3 regions of the Raoultella sp. genome follow, and region 2 is predicted to be linked to each of the others. Evidence: predicted binding sites of a transcription regulator. Region 2 holds the regulator's gene; each other region holds the start of a gene.
The links. Region 2 encodes CRP, which controls carbon source genes, mostly activating them, when cyclic AMP is high. Its sites were predicted from a motif close to ATGTGANNNNNNTCACAT; they were not measured.
Positions count from the first base shown of each region.

Region 1: the regulator CRP is predicted to act here: its motif matches at 3,687-3,704, upstream of ACZAHD_RS03400 (maltoporin).
Region 3: the regulator CRP is predicted to act here: its motif matches at 3,129-3,146, upstream of idnO (gluconate 5-dehydrogenase).

Region 1 is NZ_JBCNNS010000012.1:36,186-44,163, forward strand. It holds gene ACZAHD_RS03390 (beta-galactosidase) at 1-1,800, shown strand, start outside; gene ACZAHD_RS03395 (glucose PTS transporter subunit EIIB) at 1,870-2,184, shown strand; gene ACZAHD_RS03400 (maltoporin) at 2,325-3,596, opposite strand; gene ACZAHD_RS03405 (LacI family DNA-binding transcriptional regulator) at 3,867-4,940, shown strand; gene ACZAHD_RS03410 (type B 50S ribosomal protein L31) at 5,058-5,318, shown strand; gene ykgO (type B 50S ribosomal protein L36) at 5,321-5,461, shown strand; gene ACZAHD_RS03420 (GNAT family N-acetyltransferase) at 5,458-6,168, opposite strand; gene pdxR (MocR-like pyridoxine biosynthesis transcription factor PdxR) at 6,270-7,721, shown strand; gene ACZAHD_RS03430 (YlaC family protein) at 7,696-7,978, opposite strand, start outside.
Region 2 is NZ_JBCNNS010000048.1:10,174-18,151, reverse strand. It holds gene ACZAHD_RS10830 (ABC transporter ATP-binding protein) at 1-1,103, shown strand, start outside; gene ACZAHD_RS10825 (nuclear transport factor 2 family protein) at 1,216-1,668, shown strand; gene ACZAHD_RS10820 (hydrolase) at 1,876-2,898, shown strand; gene ACZAHD_RS10815 (YheU family protein) at 2,895-3,113, shown strand; gene ACZAHD_RS10810 (phosphoribulokinase) at 3,149-4,015, shown strand; gene ACZAHD_RS10805 (OsmC family protein) at 4,080-4,484, opposite strand; gene crp (cAMP-activated global transcriptional regulator CRP) at 4,791-5,423, shown strand; gene ACZAHD_RS10795 (YccS/YhfK family putative transporter) at 5,476-7,554, shown strand; gene argD (bifunctional acetylornithine/succinyldiaminopimelate transaminase) at 7,544-7,978, opposite strand, start outside.
Region 3 is NZ_JBCNNS010000091.1:1,900-9,877, reverse strand. It holds gene ACZAHD_RS15755 (DUF2754 family protein) at 154-363, shown strand; gene ddlA (D-alanine--D-alanine ligase) at 465-1,562, opposite strand; gene ACZAHD_RS15745 (multidrug efflux MFS transporter) at 1,866-3,065, shown strand; gene idnO (gluconate 5-dehydrogenase) at 3,234-3,998, shown strand; gene ACZAHD_RS15735 (MFS transporter) at 4,103-5,392, shown strand; gene idnR (DNA-binding transcriptional regulator IdnR) at 5,458-6,450, shown strand; gene iraP (anti-adapter protein IraP) at 6,679-6,939, shown strand; gene phoA (alkaline phosphatase) at 7,028-7,978, shown strand, end outside.

The sequences.
Region 1 (7,978 bases), on a different contig from region 2:
ACGCCAAGCGGCGCGCGTCCGGCCTGGATGTCACTGGCCTATCCGCAGGTGCTGCGAGTGGGGCGCGACCGGGTACCGGCGCTGCATGGCGGGCGGCACAACCACTGTATGACGTCACCGGTTTACCGGGAGAAGGTATTTAAAATCAACAGTCTGCTGGCGGAACGCTACGCGCAGCATCCGGCGGTTCTCGGCTGGCATATTTCCAATGAATATGGCGGAGATTGCCATTGTGAACGCTGTCAGGCGCGGTTTCGCGACTGGCTGAAAGCGCGCTATCAAACGCTGGAAAATCTTAATCACGCCTGGTGGAGCACCTTCTGGAGTCACACCTACAGCGACTGGTCACAGATAGAATCGCCGGCGCCGCAGGGCGAAGTGTCCATTCACGGGCTGAACCTCGACTGGCGCCGCTTTAATACGGCGCAGGTCACGGACTTTTGCCGCCATGAGATTGCCCCGCTGAAGGCGGCGAATGCCGATCTGCCGGTGACGACCAACTTCATGGAGTATTTCTACGATTACGACTACTGGCAGCTGGCGCAGGAGCTGGACTTTATCTCCTGGGACAGCTACCCGATGTGGCATCGCGATAAAGATGAAACCGCGCTGGCCTGCTATACCGCGATGTACCACGACATGATGCGCAGCCTGAAGGGCGGCAAGCCGTTCGTGCTGATGGAGTCAACGCCAAGTGTCACCAACTGGCAGCCGACCAGTAAATTGAAAAAACCGGGGATGCATATTCTCTCCTCGCTGCAGGCTGTCGCCCACGGTGCAGATTCGGTTCAGTACTTCCAGTGGCGTAAGAGCCGTGGTTCGGTGGAGAAATTCCATGGTGCGGTCATTGATCATGTTGGTCACCTGGATACCCGCGTCGGCCGTGAAGTAAGCCAGCTGGGAGACATGCTCAGTCGGCTGCCGGGCGTGGTTGGTTGTCGCACCGATGCCAAAGTGGCGATTATTTTTGACCAGCAAAACCGCTGGGCGCTGGATGATGCGCAGGGCCCGCGTAATCTCGGTATGGAGTATGAAAATACCGTTAATGAACACTACCGGCCATTCTGGGAACAGGGCATTGCGGTCGATATCATTGATGCCGATGGCGATCTGAGTGCCTACCAGCTGGTCATCGCTCCGATGCTGTATATGGTTCGCGACGGGTTTGCCGCGCGCGCCGAAGCGTTTGTCGCCAGCGGGGGGCATCTGGTGACCACCTACTGGACAGGTATCGTTAATGAGTCCGACCTTTGCCATTCTGGCGGATTCCCAGGACCGCTACGTAACCTGCTGGGCATTTGGGCGGAGGAGATTGATTGCCTGAATGACGGCGAGCGGAATCTGGTGCAGGGTCTGGCAGGCAATGAAGGCGGGTTACAGGGGCCGTATCAGGTACGCCATCTGTGCGAGCTGATTCATGCCGAAAACGCCCGGCCACTGGCAACCTATCGTGACGATTTCTACGCTGGCCGCCCGGCGGTTACCGTAAATCATTTCGGCAAGGGGAAAGCCTGGCATGTCGCCTCACGCAACGACCTGGCTTTCCAGCGCGATTTCTTCGCGGTCATCAGCCGGGAACTGGCTTTACCACGGGCGTTCGAGAGTGAGCTTCCGCCGGGCGTGGTCGCTACGGCACGCACCGATGGTGAAACGACCTATGTTTTCTTGCAAAACTACAGCTCACAGCAGCACAGCGTAAGCCTGCCGCAGGGCTATCAGGACAGTTTATCCGGCGCGGTCATGAGTGCGCCGTTGACCTTAACGGCGTGGGACTGCCGTATTCTCAGTCGTAAAGCGTAAACACCGCGTTATCCGAGCCTGCTCCTGCGAGCAGGCTTTTTTTTACCTTGATATTATCAGGAGTGCATGATGGTCAGTTTAAAATCCTTTCTGCATTATTTCGCTCAACCTCGCCAACCAGTCCCGTTAAGCGATATTGAAAAGCAACAGCTACAGTATTTAATTCAGGCGTTTGGTGGGGAAGAAAATATGGTTAATGTCGATGCCTGTATTACGCGTTTGCGGGTCACAGTTAATAATCTGGCCATCGTCGATTCTCAGGCGTTACAGCAGCAAGGGGCGCTGGGCGTGATTATTCTTGGGCAACAGGTGCACGCTATTTTTGGCAAGCAGTCTGACGCCCTGCGTCAACTCCTGGACGAGCACTTTACCAGCCGTAAATAAAGATAATAAATAAAAAGGGATAACTCAATATTGAGTTATCCCGAAAATAAGACAAAGAAAATAATGGCAATAATCATTACCGGAGGGTAATTACGACCTTACAGCTGGAGATAAAATATGTTCAGATAACAAGATGACTCTTACCACCAGGCTTCGACCTGGACACCGAAGTTCCATGTATTGCTGGCGGTTTTATCTTCAAACGGTTTGCCATTCTCGGAATCATTGAGATAGGAGGCAAAAATACGTAATTCCGGGCGAGACATAAAGTCCGGGCCATCGGCCAGACCCAGCGCAATGGTGTATTTCTCGCCGGCTTGTTTGTAGTCGGTATTGTTCTTATAGCTGTCTTTCTGGTAGAAACCGCCGACTTCGCCAATCAAACGGACATACTCGGTGAACTGATACTGTCCGCGTGCGACCAGAGAGAGTAGGCGCGTTTTGTTGGTGTAGTCGGTGATGTCGTCGGCGGAGCCCCAGGTTAGCACATGGTTAATTGAGAATTTGTCGGTGATCGGAATCAGACCGGTGTTGATTACGCGATAGCCGGTGGCATCGTTGACGTAGTTCCACATGTCGTACCAACCGCCGCCCTGGGAGACCATGTTCTGCGCCAGCCCTTTATTCGCATACTGCAGAACCAGCTTGTTGTAACCGCCCAGCATATCCTGGCTGATTTCACTGGTTAGCATCACACCGTTATCGGCATCGTACAGCCCGCCGTAGCTATCCTGTTTTTTGGTGGTGTTAGGCATTGCGTAGTCGATACCAAATTCGGTCCAGGCGCCGGACCATGGTTTCCAGCCCGCATAGCGCAGATCGACATAGTTGATATTGACGTTGCTGTCGCCATCGACGCGGTAATCAACATCGTTTGCGTCACCGCGGATCCAGGCAAGTGAAACGGCGCCTGGGCCAAAGGTATAGTTTTCGATCCCGGCACCGGAACCGGAGATGTTCCAGTATTTGGTATCGATGATGTGCAGATCGTGGCGCTGGTAGTAGCGCTTGCCGCCCCAAATTACCGCATTAGGATCGCCTGGGATCAGGCCTTTAATTTGCAGGTTCAACTGACGCAGGCCAAACTGCGCATCGTCATTGAGGGTGGTTTCGTTATCGTTAGAACCGTCAGAGACCATGCTGACCATGCTATCGAGATAGAAGCTGACGTCGTCCTTTTTGTATACCTCAGAACCCAGCTCCAGTTCGCCATAGGTATCGGATTCGTTACCCAGACGACCAATTTTGTTTTTTTGCCATTCGGCCAGACTGCCATCTCCGGAGACCCCAACTCCGGCACGCATATAACCATGAAAATCGATTCCAGGAACAGAGGCGGAAGCCGCAAGCACGGATGGTGAAATCAGCGCGGCGGCCAACGCAACAGATACTGTGCGCAGCGTAGTGTTCATGTCTATCCTCTTATTGTTTTGTATTACGTTCACATTCACGGTGTCATGAAATGCCTAAACGTAACTCCAGGCAATTTAATGATCGCGATAGTGTGATTTAGTGCAAATAAAGTGGCGTGATTTGTTACGGTCAGTGAGTCAATTCACAATTTGATGTATTGTGAGCGTAATACTTTTATTGTCATATTCGAGCAGGAAAACGTTGCGGAGCGCGTTTTTTTAAATAGCCCCTGTTACAATTCAGGGATAACAACAGTAAGGAACCGGACCATGAAGTCGAAAAGCGCAACCTTAGAAGATGTCGCGCGTCATGCAGGCGTCTCCTATCAGACCGTGTCCAGGGTACTCAATAAATCTGCTAATGTATCCGAGGCCACGCGTCGTAAGGTGGAGAAATCCATTGAGCTATTGCGATATGTCCCTAACCGCCTGGCCCAACAGCTGGTGGGCAAGCAAAGTCGGACCGTTGGTCTGGTGACGATTTCACTGTCGTTGCACGCACCTTCTCAGGTCGCCGCAGCGGTAAAACGCTATGCGAACGTGGAAGGTTATCAGGTGTTAATCTCTATGATCGATGAGAGCGTCAATCAAAGTATTCAGGAATCCATCAATGAGCTGAAGTCTCAGCTGGTTGATAAGGTCATTATCAACGTGCCGCTGGAGACCGAACAGGCCCAGAAAATCGCGGCTGATAACGATGATATCGTTTGTCTCTTTCTCGATGTCGATCCCTACAGCTCCGTGTTCAACGTTTCGTTTAATCCGGCTGATGGCACCCGCGCGAGCGTCAAATATCTGTATGAGATGGGCCATCGGGAGATTGCGCTGCTGGCCGGGCCGGAAAGCTCCGTCTCGGCAACATTGCGCCTGAAGAGCTGGATAGAGACGCTGGCAGGGTATGGTCTGCAGCCGGTGACGGTGATTCGTGGTAACTGGGACGCGCAAAGCGGCTATGCGGGCGCGCTGCAGATGTTGCGTGAGACGCCGAAATTTACGGCAGTGCTGGTGGGGAATGATCAGATGGCGCTGGGGGTACTGAGTGCGTTTCATCAGCATCAGGTCCCGATTCCCGGTGAGAAATCGGTAATTGGCTACGATGATACCTATGAAAGCTCGTTCTTCTACCCGGCGCTGACGACCGTGTCGCTGGATCTCGATTTGCAGGGGAAAGAGGCCTTACGTCGTATTCTTGATAGCGGCGATGGCGAAATCTCGCGTACCTCTTCAATCCTGCCTGCACGGCTGGTCGTGCGTCATTCCACCGGGCCAAGAACGGAGCAGGGGAAAGACCTGCAGGCGATTGCAGAACAGCTGCGTGCGCTTGCCCATCAACTGAATTCTTAATCTCTCATGGGCGGTTCGCGCCGCTCGACTTTTCATCCCTTTGCTTTTCATGGTTGATCTTTGTCTTTGAGCGGCGTAACCTAATTGTTATGTTATAACATATATGACGAGATTATCATGAAAGACAATATCCATCCGCATTACCGTACTGTCGTGTTCCATGACACCAGCGTGAATGAATATTTTAAAGTGGGATCGACAATCAAGACCGAGCGCGTGATTGAGCTGGATGGGGAGACCTATCCTTATGTCACCCTCGATGTGTCGTCTAAATCGCACCCGTATTACACCGGTAAGCAGAAAGCCCTCAACAGCGAAGGCAGCACTGCACGTTTCCGCCAGCGCTTCGGCGGCTTTATTGATGCTAAAAGGAACTAAGGATGCAGGTACTTAACTCGTTGCGCAGTGCGAAACAGCGCCACCCGGACTGTCAGATTGTGAAACGCAAAGGGCGGCTGTACGTTATCTGCAAAAGCAATCCTCGCTTTAAAGCCGTACAGGGACGCAAGAAGAGACGCTAGTCTGTCGACGTGCGGAAGCTCTCCAGCGTGGCACGCTGCTGACCATCGGGGCTAAAGTTCCCACTGTCCAGCCATCGCTGCATCGCCTTATCAATCATCGGCCACTCGCTGTCGATTATCGAAAACCAGTCGGTATCGCGGTTGTGGCCCTTTATCACTAACGCCTGACGAAAGCGCCCCTCAAAGTGAAATCCCAACCGTTGCGCCGCCCGGCGCGAAGGCTCGTTCAGGCTATTACATTTCCACTCATAGCGGCGATAGCCGAGGGTATCGAAAACATAGTGCATCAGTAGCCATTGGGCTTCCGTCGCCATTGCGGTCCGGCTGAGCAGCGGTGAGAAGTGCACGTGCCCGACTTCAATCACGCCATTTGGGGCATCGATACGCATCAGTGCCAGGGAGCCGATGGGCTGCTGGGTCCGTTCATCCACCACGGCGAAATGGAGAGGATCGCCGAGCTTTTCCACGCTGGCTATCCAGGCGCTGAATGTCTCAACGCAGTTGTCCGGTTCGCGCAATAACCACGTCCAGCTCCGGGTATCCGGGGCCAGTTGATGCGCGGCAAAGAGCGCGCTGGCGTGAGCGGGAGTCAGCGGCTCCAGGCGGCAGTAACGTCCCTGTAGAATTTGGCGTTCCGGAAACGGACGCGGCTGCCAGTCGGGCAGGGCCTGACCAACAGGCTGTCCGAACGAATTATATTGAGGCATTGGGGGCTCCTTGTCTGGGGGAATGGAGTGAGACTAAAGTTTTACTGGTTCCATAAAAAGGACCATAGAGGTATGTTTTGATGGTGCCACGAGGAGCCGCGATGAATATTCCTGATGATGCCTTCTTTACACTACTGGAACACGCCTTATCCCGGCGAGGTCATGAAACCCTTCAGCATACGCTGTATCGCGCGCTGCGCGAGGCGATTTTGCAGGGGGCGCTGGCAGGCGGTAGCCGGCTACCGGGGTCACGAATTATCGCGACGCGGATAAATCTGTCGCGTAATACGATTAACGGCGCGTTGGAGCAACTGACCATGGAAGGCTACCTGCAGCGCAGCCGTCAGGGAACGTATGTGGCGACGCTGACCGCCTCCGGTGAGCGGGAGGAGCAACCGCTGACTATCGCGCTGCCGGAGCGGCTGCTCGCGCTACCTCCCGGCACTCGTCGCGATTCGCCGACGTTGGCATTGACTCCCGGCACGCCAGCGATTAACTATTTTCCTCTACCAATCTGGCGGCGGCTGCTCGACAAGGTGCTACGCGAAGAGGGGGGAGCACTGTTGGGCTACGGAGAGGCGGCAGGGGAACTCGCGCTGCGGAAAGCGATTGTCCGCCATCTGGCGATATCTCGCGGGATCCGCTGCGACGCCCGGCAAATCGTGATTACCGAAGGTGCGCTCGAAGGGGTGAACCTCTGTACCCATCTGCTGAGCGTGGCGGGTGATACCGTATGGGTTGAAGAGCCGGGATATCCCGGCGCGAAGAGCGTATTTATAAAAGCCGGGTTACAGATAAAAGGGATGCCGGTGGACAGTGAAGGGATGTGCCCGGATGTGAACGAGAACCCGCCGCCGCGGCTGATTTTTACCTCACCGTCGCACCAGTATCCCTGTGGCGCAGTGATGAGCGCAGGCAGGCGCCTGGCGCTGCTGGAATATGCCCGCCAGCATGACGCATGGATTGTTGAAGATGATTACGATAGTGAGTTTCGCTATAGCGGTGAACCTGTTCCAGCGATGCCGGGGATGATAAAACAGGCGCCGGTGGTCTACATCGGCACCTTCAGCAAGACGTTGTTTCCGGCGCTGCGTATTGGTTTCGTGGTGATGCCTCCCGCCCTGGCGCAAGCTGCTCAGGGCTTTGTGGGATCGTTGCTGCGTGGTGGTCACCGGGTTGAACAACGAGCGCTGGCGTTATTTATCGAAGAGGGGCATTACGCGCGTCATCTGGCGGCGATGCGGCGCTTGTATCGCCGGCGACAACTGCAGCTCCGTGAGGTGCTGGCGGCGGAGCTCACGCAACCTTTTGCGATTCTCGGTGGCGAGGGCGGACTGCACCTGACGGTGGCGATTGACGGGATAGACGATGGTGCGGTGGTGGAGCAGGCGCGGCAGTACCAACAAGCACCGGCAGCATTAAGCCGGTTTTACCTTGATACACAACGCGCGCGAAGCGGGCTGGTGCTGGGGTATGGCAATACGTCCGCCTCGCTTTTTGGCCCTGCGGTGCGGACGTTGAATCGTCTTATCGGGCGGTACCGACGCGGTTGAGGCTGAAGATATCGTAGAACGAGAGTTTACCTTTCGTCGCCACCATTTTTTGGAGCTGGGTTTTCTGCTCGCCGTCCACGCGGGGTGACTGCATAATGCGTTCGATCAACTGCTGAGGAACGTATCGCGTGTTGTACCACTCCCCGTTGTAGCAAACGCGAAAATCCAGGACATCGATATCCTCGTAGCGGTAGCGCGGGTAGACGTCAAAAAAGAAGAAGCCGTTTAACAGAGCGAACAGAACCACCAGTAGCCAA
Region 2 (7,978 bases):
CCAAGGCAACCAAGGCCAAGCAGGCGCAAAGCCGTATTAAAATGCTGGAGCGCATGGAGCTTATCGCGCCAGCTCACGTCGATAACCCGTTCCACTTTAGTTTCCGCGCACCGGAAAGCCTGCCAAACCCGCTGCTGAAAATGGAAAAAGTCAGCGCCGGTTACGGCGAGCGGGTGATTCTGGACTCGATCAAGCTAAACCTGGTGCCCGGTTCGCGTATTGGCCTGTTAGGGCGTAACGGTGCCGGTAAGTCGACGCTGATCAAGCTGCTGGCCGGTGAACTCCAGCCACTGCACGGCGAGATTGGCCTCGCTAAAGGCATTAAGCTCGGTTACTTCGCTCAGCATCAGCTGGAGTTTCTGCGCGCTGACGAATCCCCATTGCAGCACCTGGCTCGCCTGGCACCTCAGGAGACAGAGCAGAAGTTGCGCGACTATCTCGGTGGGTTTGGTTTCCAGAGCGATAAAGTTAACGAAGAGACGCAGCGTTTCTCCGGTGGTGAAAAAGCCCGTCTGGTGCTGGCATTAATCGTCTGGCAACGCCCTAACCTTCTGCTCCTCGATGAACCAACCAACCACCTCGATCTCGATATGCGTCAGGCCTTAACTGAAGCGCTGATTGATTTCGAAGGCGCGTTGGTTGTGGTTTCGCACGATCGCCACCTGATCCGCTCCACCACCGACGATCTCTATCTGGTGCATGACGGCAAAGTCGAGCAGTTCGATGGCGACCTGGAAGATTATCAGCAGTGGCTCAGCGACTCGCAGAAGCAGGAAAGTTCATCGTCTGACGTTGCGAAAGAGGGCGGTAACAGCGCACAAGCCCGCAAAGACCAGAAACGTCGTGAAGCGGAGTTACGCACGCTGACTCAGCCGCTGCGTAAAGAGATTACCCGCCTCGAAAAAGAGATGGATAAGCTCAATACGCAGCTCGCCCAGGCGGAAGAGAAGCTCGGCGACAGCGGGCTGTATGACGCCTCCCGCAAAGCGGAGCTGACCACCTGTCTGCAGCAGCAGGCCAGTGCAAAATCAGGCCTGGAAGAGTGTGAAATGGCCTGGCTGGAGGCACAGGAGCAGCTGGAGCAAATGCTGCAGGAAGGCTAAAACTGGTTATGTTAAAACAAGGAGCATAAACGCAACGGCGCCGCATTAGGGAAGCGCGCCGTGATGTGCCCCGGCGAAAAACCACAACACTCATCAGCGAAGAGACATTGCCATGGTAAAAAACACGTTCATCTCCCTCGCACTGCTTTGCGCCCTGACCCACTCCGCCTTTGCCGCCTACACCGCGAGCGAATTGAAGAATAAAGAAAACGTCATCGCTTTTTATAATAAAGCGCTGAACGACAAAGACTTTGACGCCGCAAAAACCTACCTCGGGAAGGAGTATATCCAGCATAATCCTGGCGCGCAGGATGGGCCCGAAGGCTTTCGTCAATTCATCGCCTTTCTGAAAGACAAATTCCCCGCCTCGCACAGCGAGATTAAACGCGTGATTGTCGACGGCGACTATGTCGTTCTGCACGTTGCGTCCACCGGCCGCGAGCCGGACGTCACCCGGGCGATTATCGATATTTTCCGCCTCGATGCGCATAACAAGATCGTTGAGCACTGGGATGTTATTCAGACGGTTCCGGAAAAAACCGCCAGTGGCAACAGCATGTTTTGAGCCAGCCTCACAGCCATTCGCACCAGGCAGTGGCTGTTTCCCCTTACAGCCTTCGCGGGCAGCGGCTCATCCTTACCCCGCAAGCAGTCATCATCCGGCTGCAATTTCGTGTAACCTATAGCACAGGCCGCAAGACCACATATTGGATAACCTGCGCACTTCATGCGCGGTATAATGTTTTATAAGATGATTAACTGCTCTGGTGCTATGGTTGAAATCACCCCCACAGAAATGACGCCCCCCGAAGACGACTCGCGCGAATTCCACCCTATGCGCGGTGTGGGCAATCGTCATCTGCAGACCATGTTGCCGCGTCTGATTCGCCGTAAGCTGGGATTCACGCCGCACTGGCAGCGCCTTGAACTCCCGGACGGTGATTTTGTCGATCTGGCGTGGAGTGAAGACCCCGCCGGGGCGCAACACAAACCGCGACTGGTCGTGTTCCACGGACTGGAGGGCAGCCTGCACAGCCCCTATGCTCACGGTCTTATCCATGCGGCCATGCAGCGCGGCTGGCTGGGCGTGGTAATGCATTTCCGCGGCTGTAGCGGCGAACCCAACCGTAATAACCGCATCTATCACTCGGGTGAAACCGAAGATGGCAGCTGGTTCCTGCACTGGCTACAACGCGAATGGGGTGCGGCGCCAACCGCCGCCGTCGGCTATTCGCTGGGCGGGAATATGCTGGGCTGCCTGCTGGCCAAAGAAGGCGATAATGTCCCGCTGGATGCTGCGGTTATCGTCTCGGCCCCGTTCATGCTCGAAGCCTGCAGCTATCATATGGACAAGGGCTTTTCCCGGGTCTATCAACGATATCTGCTCAATCTGTTAAAGGCCAACGCTGCGCGTAAGCTGAAAGCCTATCCCGGTTCGCTCCCGGTCGATCTGCGCCAGCTCAAAGGCATGCGCCGCATCCGCGAATTTGACGATATGATCACTGCCAGGATTCACGGGTTTGCGGATGCACTCGACTACTATCGCCAGTGCAGCGCCATGCCGCGACTCAGCGACATTACTAAACCGACGCTGATCATTCATGCGAAGGACGATCCTTTTATGGACCACCACTCCATTCCGCCGCAAGAACAGCTCCCGGCAAACGTCGAGTATCAGTTGACAGAAAATGGCGGACACGTCGGGTTCGTCGGCGGTACGCTGCGCAAGCCAGAAATGTGGCTGGAAAGGCGTATTCCGGACTGGTTAACCCGTTGGTTAGGAGCACAAAAATGATGATTCCCTGGCACGATTTGGATCCCGAAACGCTGGATAACCTAATCGAAAGCTTTGTGTTGCGTGAAGGCACCGATTATGGTGAACATGAACGCTCGCTGGCGGATAAAGTCGCCGACGTCAAACAACAATTGAAAAGCGGAGAAGCCGTACTGGTGTGGTCAGAACTGCACGAGACGGTCAACATCATGCCCCGCAAGCAGTTTCACGGCTAAGGCGGCGCCACACATCGTTTACTCTGGGAGTTGTTATGTCTGCCAAACATCCGGTGATTGCCGTCACGGGCTCCAGCGGCGCGGGAACCACGACCACCAGCCTCGCCTTTCGTAAAATTTTCGCTCAGCTAAACCTGCGTGCTGCTGAGGTGGAAGGCGACAGCTTCCATCGATATACCCGCCCGGAAATGGACATGGCGATCCGCAAAGCGCGCGATCAGGGAAAACACATCAGCTACTTCGGCCCGGAAGCCAACGACTTCGGACTGCTGGAAAACACCTTCCTTGAGTATGGGCGTAACGGTAGCGGCCAGTCGCGCAAATATCTGCATACCTATGATGAAGCGGTGCCGTGGAATCAGGTGCCGGGCACCTTCACGCCGTGGCAACCGCTACCGGAGCCGACCGATGTCCTGTTTTATGAAGGGCTGCACGGCGGGGTTGTCACGCCGCAATATAACGTCGCGCAGAATGTCGACCTGCTGGTCGGCGTGGTGCCTATCGTCAACCTGGAATGGATTCAGAAGCTCATCCGCGATACCAGCGAACGAGGCCACTCTCGTGAAGCGGTGATGGATTCCGTTGTCCGTTCAATGGAAGACTATATCAATTTCATCACGCCGCAGTTTTCGCGTACCCATATCAACTTCCAGCGCGTCCCCACTGTCGACACCTCCAACCCGTTTGCCGCAAAGGGCATCCCGTCATTGGATGAAAGCTTTGTGGTGATCCACTTCCGCAACCTGCGGGATATCGATTTTCCCTGGCTGCTGGCGATGCTGCAGGGCTCGTTTATCTCGCATATCAATACGCTGGTGGTGCCGGGCGGGAAAATGGGGCTGGCGATGGAGCTCATCATGACGCCGCTGGTGGAGCGCTTGATGGAAGGTAAAGCGATTTAAATGACCGGGTGGCGCGACGAGCGGTGTCAACCCGGTAAGCAGCGTGCCACCGGGTATCTGGGCATTACGCCTCCACTACCTCAAATGAGTGGGTGATATTCACCGCTTTTTGCAGCATCAGTGCCACCGAGCAGTATTTCTCCGCCGACAGATCCACCGCGCGGGAAACGGCAGCCTCTTTCAGCTCCTTGCCAGTCACGATAAAATGCATATTGATATGGGTAAACAGGCGCGGCGCCTCTTCCCGACGTTCAGACGTCAGCTTGACTTCACAGTTAGTCACGTCGTGGCGACCTTTCTGCAAAATAGACACGACATCGATCGCGCTGCATCCGCCCGCCGCCATCAGCACCATCTCCATTGGGCTTGGCGCTTTATCTCCGGAGTTGCCGTCCATCAGAATCTGGTGACCTGATGCGGACTCTCCGATGAAGGTTAACCCTTCAACCCATTTCACACGAGCTTGCATAAAATTTAACTCCAAGGTTGCAATTTTCCTGACAGATTACGCGTACATAACAATTCTCGCAACGGAAGGCGACCTGCATCATGCTGAAGCGAGACACCAGGAGACATGCGGCAAAAGCTATGCTAAAACAGTCAGGATGCTACAGTATTACATTGATGTACTGCATGTATGCAGAGGAGTTCACATTACAGGCTGAAGAAAAATCACCAGCCCGTTTCCCAGGCATAGGGAAACAATACGATTGCATGCCCGGATGCCGTGTAGTGTCGGCACCCGGAGATAGCTTATAACAGAGGATAACCGCGCATGGTGCTTGGCAAACCGCAAACAGACCCTACCCTCGAATGGTTCTTGTCTCATTGCCACATTCATAAGTACCCATCTAAAAGCACGCTGATCCACCAGGGTGAAAAAGCAGAAACGTTGTACTACATCGTCAAAGGCTCTGTGGCTGTGCTCATCAAGGATGAAGAAGGTAAAGAGATGATCCTCTCTTACCTCAACCAGGGCGATTTCATCGGTGAATTAGGCTTGTTTGAAGAAGGCCAGGAGCGTAGCGCCTGGGTACGTGCGAAAACCGCATGTGAAGTGGCCGAAATCTCCTACAAAAAATTCCGTCAGCTCATTCAGGTTAACCCGGATATCCTGATGCGCTTGTCATCGCAGATGGCTCGCCGTCTGCAGGTGACCTCAGAAAAAGTGGGTAACCTTGCCTTCCTCGACGTCACCGGGCGCATCGCTCAGACGTTGTTGAACCTGGCAAAACAGCCGGATGCGATGACCCATCCTGATGGTATGCAAATTAAAATTACCCGCCAGGAAATCGGTCAGATCGTGGGTTGTTCCCGCGAAACCGTTGGCCGTATCCTGAAGATGCTGGAAGATCAGAACCTGATCTCCGCACACGGCAAAACTATCGTCGTATACGGTACGCGTTAAGTCGATGAAACGGCGTGTTGCGCCCGCAATACGCCGTTTTTGTTTCCCCTCTATGTGGCGCAGGCTGATTTACCACCCGGAAGTCAACTATGCACTGCGGCAAACGCTGGTGTTGTGTTTGCCTGTCGCAATCGGCTTCCTCCTCGGTCACTTACAGCAAGGTCTGCTGTTCTCGCTAGTGCCCGCCTGCTGTAACGTCGCCGGTCTGGATACACCGCATAAACGCTTTTTTAAACGTCTGATTATTGGCGGTTCGCTGTTTGCCGGCTGTAGCCTGGTCGTCCAGCTTCTTCTTCAGCAGGATATCCCGCTGCCCTTGATCCTCAGCGGCCTGGCGCTGCTGCTCGGCGTAACGGCGGAGATCAGCTCTCTGCATGCCAGGCTTCTGCCCGCTTCGTTAATTGCCGCTATCTTTACCCTGAGCCTTGCCGGAAACATGCCCGTCTGGGAACCCCTGCTGATCTACGCCCTCGGGACGCTGTGGTACGGCCTGTTTAACTGGTTCTGGTTTTGGCTATGGCGCGAGCAGCCGTTGCGTGAATCGCTGAGCCTGCTCTATCGGGAGCTGGCTAACTATTGCGAAGCCAAATACAGCCTGTTGACCCAGCATATCGATCCCAGCACTTCTCTGCCGCCGTTGCTCACGCGCCAGCAGAAGGTGGTGGACCTGATCACCCAATGCTACCAGCAGATGCATATGCTGGCGGCGAACCAGCGCAATGACCACAAGCGCCTGCTGCGAGCGTTTCAGATGGCGCTGGATTTACAGGAACATATCTCCGTCAGCCTGCACCAACCCGAAGAAGTGCAAAAACTGGTTGAGCGCAGCCATGCCGAGGCGGTGATCCGCTGGAACGCACAAACCGTTGCCGCCCGCCTGAGGGTACTGGCTGATGACATTCTCTACCACCGCTATCCGCAACGCTTCCACATGGATAAGCAAATCGGCGCGCTAGAGAAAATTGCCTGGCAGCATCCCGACAACCCGGTAGGGCAGTTCTGCGCCTGGCACTTCAGCCGAATAGCCCGGGTACTGCGCACCCAGCGCCCGCTGTATGCTCGCGATCTGATGGCGGATAAAGAGCGCCGTCTGCCGTTGCTGCCCGCGCTAAAGAACTATCTCTCGTGGAAATCGCCGGCGTTACGTAACGCCGCACGTATCTGCGTGATGTTAACGGCCGCGAGCCTGATGGGAAGCACCCTGAACCTACCCAAGCCTTACTGGATCCTGATGACGGTGCTTTTTGTGACCCAAAACGGCTACGGCGCGACACGGGTACGTATTGTCCATCGGGCGGCAGGGACTCTTGCCGGTCTGGCCATCGCCGGCCTGGCATTGCACTTTCACGTCCCGGAGGGTTATACACTCTCGGCGATGCTGGTCGTCACGCTGCTGAGTTACCTGATTATTCGCAAACATTACGGCTGGGCGATGGTTGGCTTTACCGTGACGGCGGTGTATACCCTGCAGCTTCTGACGCTAAATGGCGAGCAGTATATTGTCGCCAGACTTATCGATACGCTTATTGGCTGCCTTATTGCGTTTGGCGGTATGGTCTGGCTATGGCCGCAATGGCAAAGCGGGCTACTGCGCAAGAATGCTCACGACGCGCTGGAAGCCGATCAGGAGGCGATCAGGCTGATTCTCAGCGACGATCATCAAGCCCCGGCGCTGGCCTATCGCCGGATGCGTGTCAACCAGGCACATAACTCACTGTATAACTCGCTGAATCAGGCCATGCAGGAACCCGGGTTTAACACACATTATCTTGATGATATGAAGCTATGGGTCACCCACAGCCAGTTTATTGTTGAGCATATCAACGCGATGACCACGCTGGCCCGCGAGCATACGATGCTAACGCCGGAACTGGCCCGACGCTATCTGGAATCTTGTGAGGTTGCGCTCCAGCGTTGCCAGCAGCGGCTGGATACCGACGGTCCCGGCAGCGCTGGCGATGTGAATATTATGGAGTCGCAGGATGTGGAGGTGAGCCGTGGCCCGTTAAGTACGATGGAGCAACATCTGCAGCGGATCCTTGATCATCTGAACACCATGCACACCATCTCCTCGGTGGCATGGCGTCAGCGCCCGCATCACGGCATCTGGTTACGCGCAATTAAGCGCTAAGCACCTGCTGTACCGCCTGCGCAAAGCGAGCCATGCCTTCGGCAATATCCTTCTCTTCAATAACCAGCGAAGGTACAAAGCGCATTACATCCGGCCCGGCATTAAGCACCATCACCCCCGCATCTGCCGCGGAATAAAGAAAATCGCGAGCCCGGCCTTTATGCTGCGGCTTCAGCTCCGCGCCAATCAACAGCCCCATACCGCGGATATCGCTGAACAGGTCAAACTGCGCGTCAATTTGCTGGAGATGCTGTACAAACAGCGCGCGCTTCGCATTCACTCCCTCCAGCACCTCCGGGGTATTGATCAGATCAAATGCTGCCCCGGCAACGGCGCAGGCCAGAGGGTTACCGCCGTAGGTCGAACCGTGGGAACCGGCGTGGAATGCGCTGGCAATATCGTTGGTGGTCAGTACAGCGCTGAT
Region 3 (7,978 bases), on a different contig from region 2:
ACGACCAGGAATATTCCTGTTTTCTACCCTGGATCGGGGGCGGATAATTTTGCGGAACTTAGAGCGATATCCCAATGTGCGATAATTCTCCCCGGGGCTACAGACCGCGGATTCCGGCTGTGCGAAGATGCCTTTTTTGTTGTCGGAGGGGTTATGAAACTCACTGAAAAAATCCGCCGTGACTGGCATTACTACGCGTTTGCGCTGGGATTAATTTTTATTCTGAACGGCGTGGTGGGGCTGTTGGGCTTTGAAACGCAAGGCTGGCAATCCTATGCCGTCGGGCTGGTGACCTGGGTGATTAGTTTCTGGATTGCAGGGAAGATCATCCGCCGCCGCCAGGCCGAGGTTGAGGAAGCATAGGCTGGCGCATTCTCCGTAGTGGGAAGGTGTGCCGGGAGTGAGACACTGCACCTCAGATAGCCCGGGTAAGGCGCTACGCGCCGTCACCCGGGAAAAGACAGTCAGTTCATCGATGTCTTCAGCGCGCGGTCTGCCGCGTGGCGCTCCAGCGCCAGTTCAATCAGGCGGCTGATCAGGCTGGTGTAGTCCAGGCCGCTGGCCTGCCACAGCTTCGGATACATACTGATGTTGGTAAAACCTGGCAGCGTATTGATTTCGTTGATGATGACTTCGTTCTCTTCCGTCAGGAAAACGTCAACGCGCGCCATGCCGCTGCAGCCCAGCGTCTGGTAGGCTCGAATAGCAATATCGCGGATTTTATCGTTGATATCGCTGGCAATGGCCGCAGGAACCACCACTTTCGCCCCCTGATCGTCGATATACTTGGTATCGTAGGCGTAGAACTCGCTGTTAAGGACGATTTCGCCGCAGGTACTGGCCTGAGGATGATCGTTCCCCAGCACCGCACACTCAATTTCCCGTCCTTTAATCCCTTTTTCCACCACCACTTTATGGTCGAATTCAAAGGCTAATGCGATCGCCTGCTGGTACTGCTCTTCGGTGTTGACCTTGCTGACGCCTACCGAAGAACCCTGGTTGGCCGGTTTGACAAACAGCGGCAGGCCGAGTTTGTCTTTCACCTGCGTAAAGCTGAACTGTTGGCGATTGGCGCGGGTCAGGGTAATGAACGGGGCAATCGCCAGTCCGGCATCACGCAGCAGGCGCTTGGTGACGTCTTTGTCCATGCAGGCGGCGGATCCGAGGACGTCGGAACCGACGAAGGGCAGGTTAGCCATACGCAGCATACCCTGCAGCGAGCCGTCTTCCCCGAGGGTGCCGTGGACAATCGGGAAAATCACGTCGATGGCGGCCAGCGGTTGGCCGCTGTCAGCGTTGATCAACTGTTGTGCGTTACGGCCAGGGATTTGCGCCAGGGTGATGTCGGAAGGACGCAGGGCGATACGGGCAGGATCCTGCGCGTTTAACAGATAGTTACCGGCATCGTTGATATGCCAGAGTCCCTGTTTATCAATGCCGAGCAGAACGACATCAAAGCGTGTTTTATCAATTGCTTCAACGATATTTTTCGCCGATTGCAGCGACACTTCATGTTCTGCCGACTTACCGCCAAAAACGATCCCAACCCTCATCTTAGCCATTTCAACTTCCATCCTGATAACAACAAAGCACATAACATAGCATGCGCAATGTGCGCATGGCTGCCAGAATGTTGCTCCTGGAAAGCGGCAGGCTAAAAGCTGTTCGATTGCCGCTCCCGGCGTCCTGCAGGTCAGCAGAACACGCTGAGGGTGCGGTAGTTAATCCTGATAATGTTCGACAAAAAAAATTATCGAGCGATAAAACACTAAACTCCGGGTCAGCGCATCTCTGGTAATACGGCGATGAGTGGAAATTGCTAAGCTAGGTAATAATTCACAAAAAATTAATGAATACGTGTAGTTATGGAATCCTGGAAGGTCAATCTCATCTCCGTCTGGTTTGGTTGCTTTTTCACCGGCCTGGCGATCAGTCAAATTCTGCCTTTTTTGCCGCTTTATGTTTCCCAGCTCGGCGTGACGTCTCATGAGGCGTTATCGATGTGGTCGGGGCTGACGTTCAGCGTCACCTTCCTTGTGTCGGCTATTGTCTCACCGATGTGGGGCAGTCTGGCCGATCGCAAAGGGCGTAAGCTGATGCTGCTGCGCGCCTCCCTGGGTATGGCGATTGCCATTCTGCTTCAGGCCTTCGCCACCAACGTCTGGCAACTGTTTATCCTGCGTGCGGTGATGGGGTTGACCTCAGGCTATATTCCGAACGCGATGGCGCTGGTGGCTTCTCAGGTGCCACGGGAACGCAGCGGCTGGGCGCTCAGTACGCTTTCGACGGCGCAAATCAGCGGCGTTATCGGCGGACCGCTGCTGGGCGGCTTCCTGGCCGATCATGTTGGGCTGCGGGCGGTCTTTTTTATCACCGCGATTCTGCTGACGGTCAGTTTTCTCGTCACGCTATTTCTGATTAAAGAGAGCGTCCGGCCGCAGACCAGCAAGGCCGATCGCTTAAGCGGCAGGGAAGTGCTGGCGTCGCTGCCTTATCCGGGGCTGGTGATTAGCCTGTTTTTCACAACCCTGGTCATTCAGCTGTGCAATGGCTCTATCGGTCCCATACTGGCGTTGTTTATCAAATCAATGGCGCCGGACAGCAGCAATATCGCCTTTCTCGCCGGGATGATTGCCGCCGTGCCTGGGGTTTCCGCGCTGATCTCCGCGCCGCGTTTAGGCAAACTTGGCGATCGCATCGGCACCTCGCGCATCTTGCTGGCCACCTTGTGCTGCGCGGTGGTGATGTTTTTCGCCATGTCGTTCGTCACCACCCCGCTGCAGCTGGGCATTTTGCGTTTCCTGCTGGGCTTTGCCGACGGCGCAATGCTGCCAGCGGTGCAGACTCTGCTGCTCAAATACAGCAGTGATAAGGTGACCGGACGTATTTTCGGTTATAACCAGTCGTTTATGTACCTGGGCAATGTGGTCGGGCCGCTGATTGGCGCTTCGGTATCGGCAATGGCCGGTTTTCGCTGGGTCTTTATTGCCACCGCGGTTATCGTGCTGATTAACCTTTGGCAACTGGCCGTGATGCTGCAACGCAGTCGCCGTACCACCGCCTAGCCTCTTTCCCCCGGCATTGACGCCCGAGCGTGAATGCCGCCCTCAGATCTCCGCTTCCTACAAATGTCGTCCTGATCACAAATTAATCATTTCTCTTCTTTTCCCTCTTTAAAATACAACTGTTACGCGTATACAGTTACGCATAACAGTACATGGAAAAGATTTTTTATGAAAAATTTATTCGATTTATCCGGCAAGCGCGCGCTGATCACCGGATCCGCCAGGGGGATTGGCTATCTGCTGGCGGAAGGCCTGGCGGAGTATGGGGCCGAGGTGATTATCAATGACCGCACACAGCAGAAAGCAGACAGCGCGGCCCAGGCGCTGCGCGCGCAGGGCTATCACGCGACGGGCGTAGCCTTTGATGTCACCCGCAGCGTCGAGGTTGCACAGGCCATTGCGCGAATTGAGGCGCAGATCGGGGCGATTGATATTCTGATGAACAACGCCGGGATCCAGCGTCGTTACCCCTTCACCGAATTTCCTGAGGAAGAGTGGGACCAGGTTATTGAGGTTAACCAGAAAGGCGTTTTCCTTGTTTCACAGCAGGTGGCCAAATATATGATGACGCGTCGCTCGGGGAAAATAATTAATATTTGTTCAATGCAGAGTGAATTAGGTCGTAAAACCATTACACCGTATGCCGCGACGAAAGGGGCGGTCAAAATGCTAACCCGTGGCATGTGTGTGGAACTGGCAGAATATAATATTCAGGTGAATGGTATTGCGCCAGGTTATTTTGCGACTGAAATGACCGCAGCATTAGTTAATGATCAGGAATTTTCTGCCTGGCTCTATCAAAGAACCCCGGCTGCGCGCTGGGGAAAACCAGAAGAATTAATTGGCGCCGCGGTCTATCTGGCCTCCCCGGCGGCCAATTTTGTCAATGGACATGTATTGTTTGTTGATGGCGGGATGCTCGCCGCCGTTTGAGCCGTACGTCACCTTTTTAGCGGTCGCAGCCGGGCCGCCAGACGCTGACGAATATATAAAATAATGACTCCCGCTTGATTATGAATTTTATCTGAGGATGGCATATGCAAATGCTCGCGAAATTACCAGCGCGTCGCTGGTGGTATTTAATGCCTGTGATTTTTATTACCTATAGTCTGGCGTATCTCGATCGTGCGAATTATGGTTTTGCCGCTGCTGCCGGTATAGAAAATGATTTAGGCATCACCAAAGGAACGGCATCGCTTATTGGCGCTCTATTCTTCCTGGGTTATTTCTTTTTCCAGGTTCCCGGTGCGATATACGCCGTAAAACGCAGCGTGCGAAAAATGATTTTCTTCAGCCTGGTATTATGGGGTTTTTGCGCAGCGGCTACCGGTTTTGTCAGCAATATTCCGATGTTAATGGTTATTCGCTTTACTCTCGGGGTAGTTGAGGCGGCGGTGATGCCGGCGATGCTGATTTATATCAGCAACTGGTTTACCAAAACCGAGCGTTCACGCGCTAATACCTTCCTGATTCTTGGCAACCCGGTGACGGTATTGTGGATGTCGATTGTCTCCGGCTACCTGATTCAGTCCTGGGGCTGGCGGGAAATGTTTATTATCGAAGGCATTCCGGCGGTGCTATGGGCTATCTGCTGGTGGATTCTGGTGCGCGATAAACCGTCGGAAGTCTCCTGGCTGACTGCGCAAGAGAAACAGGTTCTACAACAGGCGATGGATAGCGAACAGAGCCATATCAAACCGGTGCGTAACTATGGCGAGGCGCTGCGTTCACGAAATGTGATTATGCTTTGCGCCGTCCATGCGCTGTGGAGTATCGGGGTTTATGGCTTCATGATGTGGATGCCGTCGATTCTGAAAAATGCCGCGCAGATGGATATCGTGGCGGTAGGCTGGCTGGCGGCGGTGCCGTATCTGGCGGCGATTTGTCTGATGCTGACGGTCTCCTGGCTGTCGGATAAATTCCAGAATCGTAAACTGTTCATCTGGCCGCTGTTGCTGATTGCCGCCGTGGCGTTCTTCGGTTCCTGGATGATAGGCAATCAGTCTTTCTGGTTCTCCTACGGGCTGCTGGTTATTGCCGCCGCCTGTATGTATGCGCCCTATGGGCCCTTCTTCGCGCTGATCCCGGAGCTGCTACCGCGCAACGTATCGGGGGTGTCGATGGGGTTAATTAATAGCTTTGGCGCGCTCGGCGCTTTCCTTGGCGCCTGGCTGGTGGGGTATCTCAATGGCATCATGGGCGGGCCTGGCGCGTCGTACACCTTTATGGCCATCGCGCTGCTGGCATCGGTGGTGCTGATGTACAACGTGCGGGCCAACGACGCCAGCACTGCCGCGCTGACGACGACAAAAAAGCTTGCGGGTTAACAGAATAGAAGCGGCTGTGGTAAGGTTCTCTGCGAGCATATGAGTCGTTTGTCGCAGAGAACCCGATGAAAAACAACCGGATGACATTACAGGATATCGCGAACCTGGCCGGTCTTAATAAAATGACGGTCAGCCGTTATTTACGAGACCCGAGTCAGGTATCGCAGCGCAGCCGTGAATTGATCGCTAAGGTCATGGAAGAGAACAACTATATTCCTAACCGGGCGCCGGAAATCCTGCTCAATGCCCGCAGCAAAACCATCGGCGTGCTGATTCCCTCCTTCCGTAACCAGATTTTCGCCGATGTGCTCGCCGGCATTGAATCCGTCACTTCCGCGCACCAGTATCAGACCCTGATCGCCAACTACGGCTACGATCCGCAACGTGAAGAGCGCGAAGTGCTCAATTTGCTCTCCTACAACATCGACGGGCTGATTCTGACCGGTAAGCAGCACACCGACCGCATGATCCAGTATGTCCGCGCCAGCGGGATCCCGGTGGCGGAGCTGATGGATATCGGCGGGCAGCCGCTCGATATCCAGGTGGGTTTTGATAACGAGAAAGCCGGTTGGGATATGGCCCATGCGTTTCTCGAAAGCGGCAAACGAAAAATCGCCTTTTTTGGTTCAATGGACGATCCCCGCGATCTGAGCCGTTTCCGCGGGACAGAGCAAGCGGTAGCGGCCTGTGGCCTGAAGGCGTATCACCTCACGCCGCGCACCATCTCCTCGGTGGCACTGGGCCGCCAGATGTTCCTGCAAATGCAGCAGTCGCATCCGGATATTGACGCGATTTTTTGTACCAATGACGATCTGGCGGTCGGCGTGCTGCTGGAGTGTCAGGCGCAGGGGATTGTGGTGCCGCAGGAGATAGCGATTGCCGGCTTCCACGGGCTGGAGATTGGCCGCGCGCGGCTGCAAAAAATCGCCAGCGTCATTACTCCTCGTTATGACATCGGTAAAACGGCGAGTGAAATCCTGATAGCCCGTCTGGTGGGTAAAGATGCGCCAGATAGCGTGGATTTGGCCTATCAGATCTATTATGGCGATACGTTATAATTATTACCGCAATAGCAATATTCTTTTTATGATTATCTATTGAATTTAGTTATGCAACATATTATGCCCGCCTTGAGTTTATTCCTGGTGGTGGTCGGCGAATGAGCAAAACGTTTCGCTTATTATATTGCGAGATAAGCGATCATTTTTAAAAAATAATACTGGTATCTGATGGCTAATGTATGACATAACTAGCAAATAATGGAACCTGCATAAGGATACAGTGCTGTGAAGAATCTCATTGCTGAATTACTGGTAAAGCTGGCGCAAAAGGAGGAAGAAGCAAAAGAACTGACGGTGCAGGTTGAGGCGCTGGAAGTTGTCGTGACGGCTCTGCTTCGCCATATGGCGCAGGATGCGCAGCAGGCATTAATTAACGATATTGAGCACGCTATTGAGCAGGCAAGTCCCGGCCCGCTGGTGGACGATCGCGACGCCCAACTGCTGCAGCAATATATAAAAAAGCTGTTACGGCATCCGCGTAATTAGTTCTTTTGACAGGACATGGATGCTGTCATTTTACTGTCATCTCGCTTTTATAAAGTCTCCCTCGTTTTGTTTTTTAAGTATTTTTTACATGGAGACGACAAAAGTGAAATTCAAAGCCCTCTTTATTGCCCTGTTACCTCTGCTGGGTTCCCCGGTTATTCATGCAGAAACTGCGGTTGCCCCGGTTCTGGAAAATCGTGCCGCTCAGGGCGATATCACGACGCCCGGCGGCGCGCGCCGTTTAAGCGGCGATCAAACTGCCATGCTGCAGGCCTCGTTAATCAACAAACCCGCCAAAAATATTATTTTGCTGATTGGCGACGGGATGGGCGATTCTGAAATTACAGCTGCGCGCAATTATGCCGAAGGGGCTGGCGGTTTCTTTAAGGGCATTGATGCGCTGCCGCTGACCGGCCAGTACACGCACTATTCTCTGGATAAGAAAACCGGTAAACCGGATTACGTGACCGATTCCGCCGCGTCCGCCACCGCCTGGACGACCGGCGTAAAAAGTTATAACGGTGCGCTGGGGGTCGATATTCATGAAAAAGATCATCAGACCATTCTCGAACTGGCAAAAGCCGCAGGGTTTGCCACCGGCAACGTCTCCACGGCAGAGCTGCAGGATGCTACGCCAGCGGCGCTGGTCGCACATGTGACGTCACGCAAATGCTACGGCCCGAGCGTCACCAGCGAAAAATGTCCCGGCAACGCCCTGGAAAAGGGGGGGAAAGGCTCAATTACCGAGCAACTGCTGAATGCCCGTGCTGACGTAACCTTAGGCGGCGGAGCAAAAACATTTGCGGAAACCGCGATGGCAGGCGAATGGCAGGGCAAAACGCTACATGAGCAGGCCATTGCCCGCGGCTACCAAATTGTCACCGATGCCAGCTCGCTGGCCGTGGTCAGCGAAGCCAACCAGGGTAAACCGCTGCTGGGCCTTTTCGCCGACGGCAACATGCCGGTACGTTGGGAAGGACCGAAAGCCTCTTACCACGGGAATATTGATAAGCCAGCGATAACCTGCACCCCGAACAGC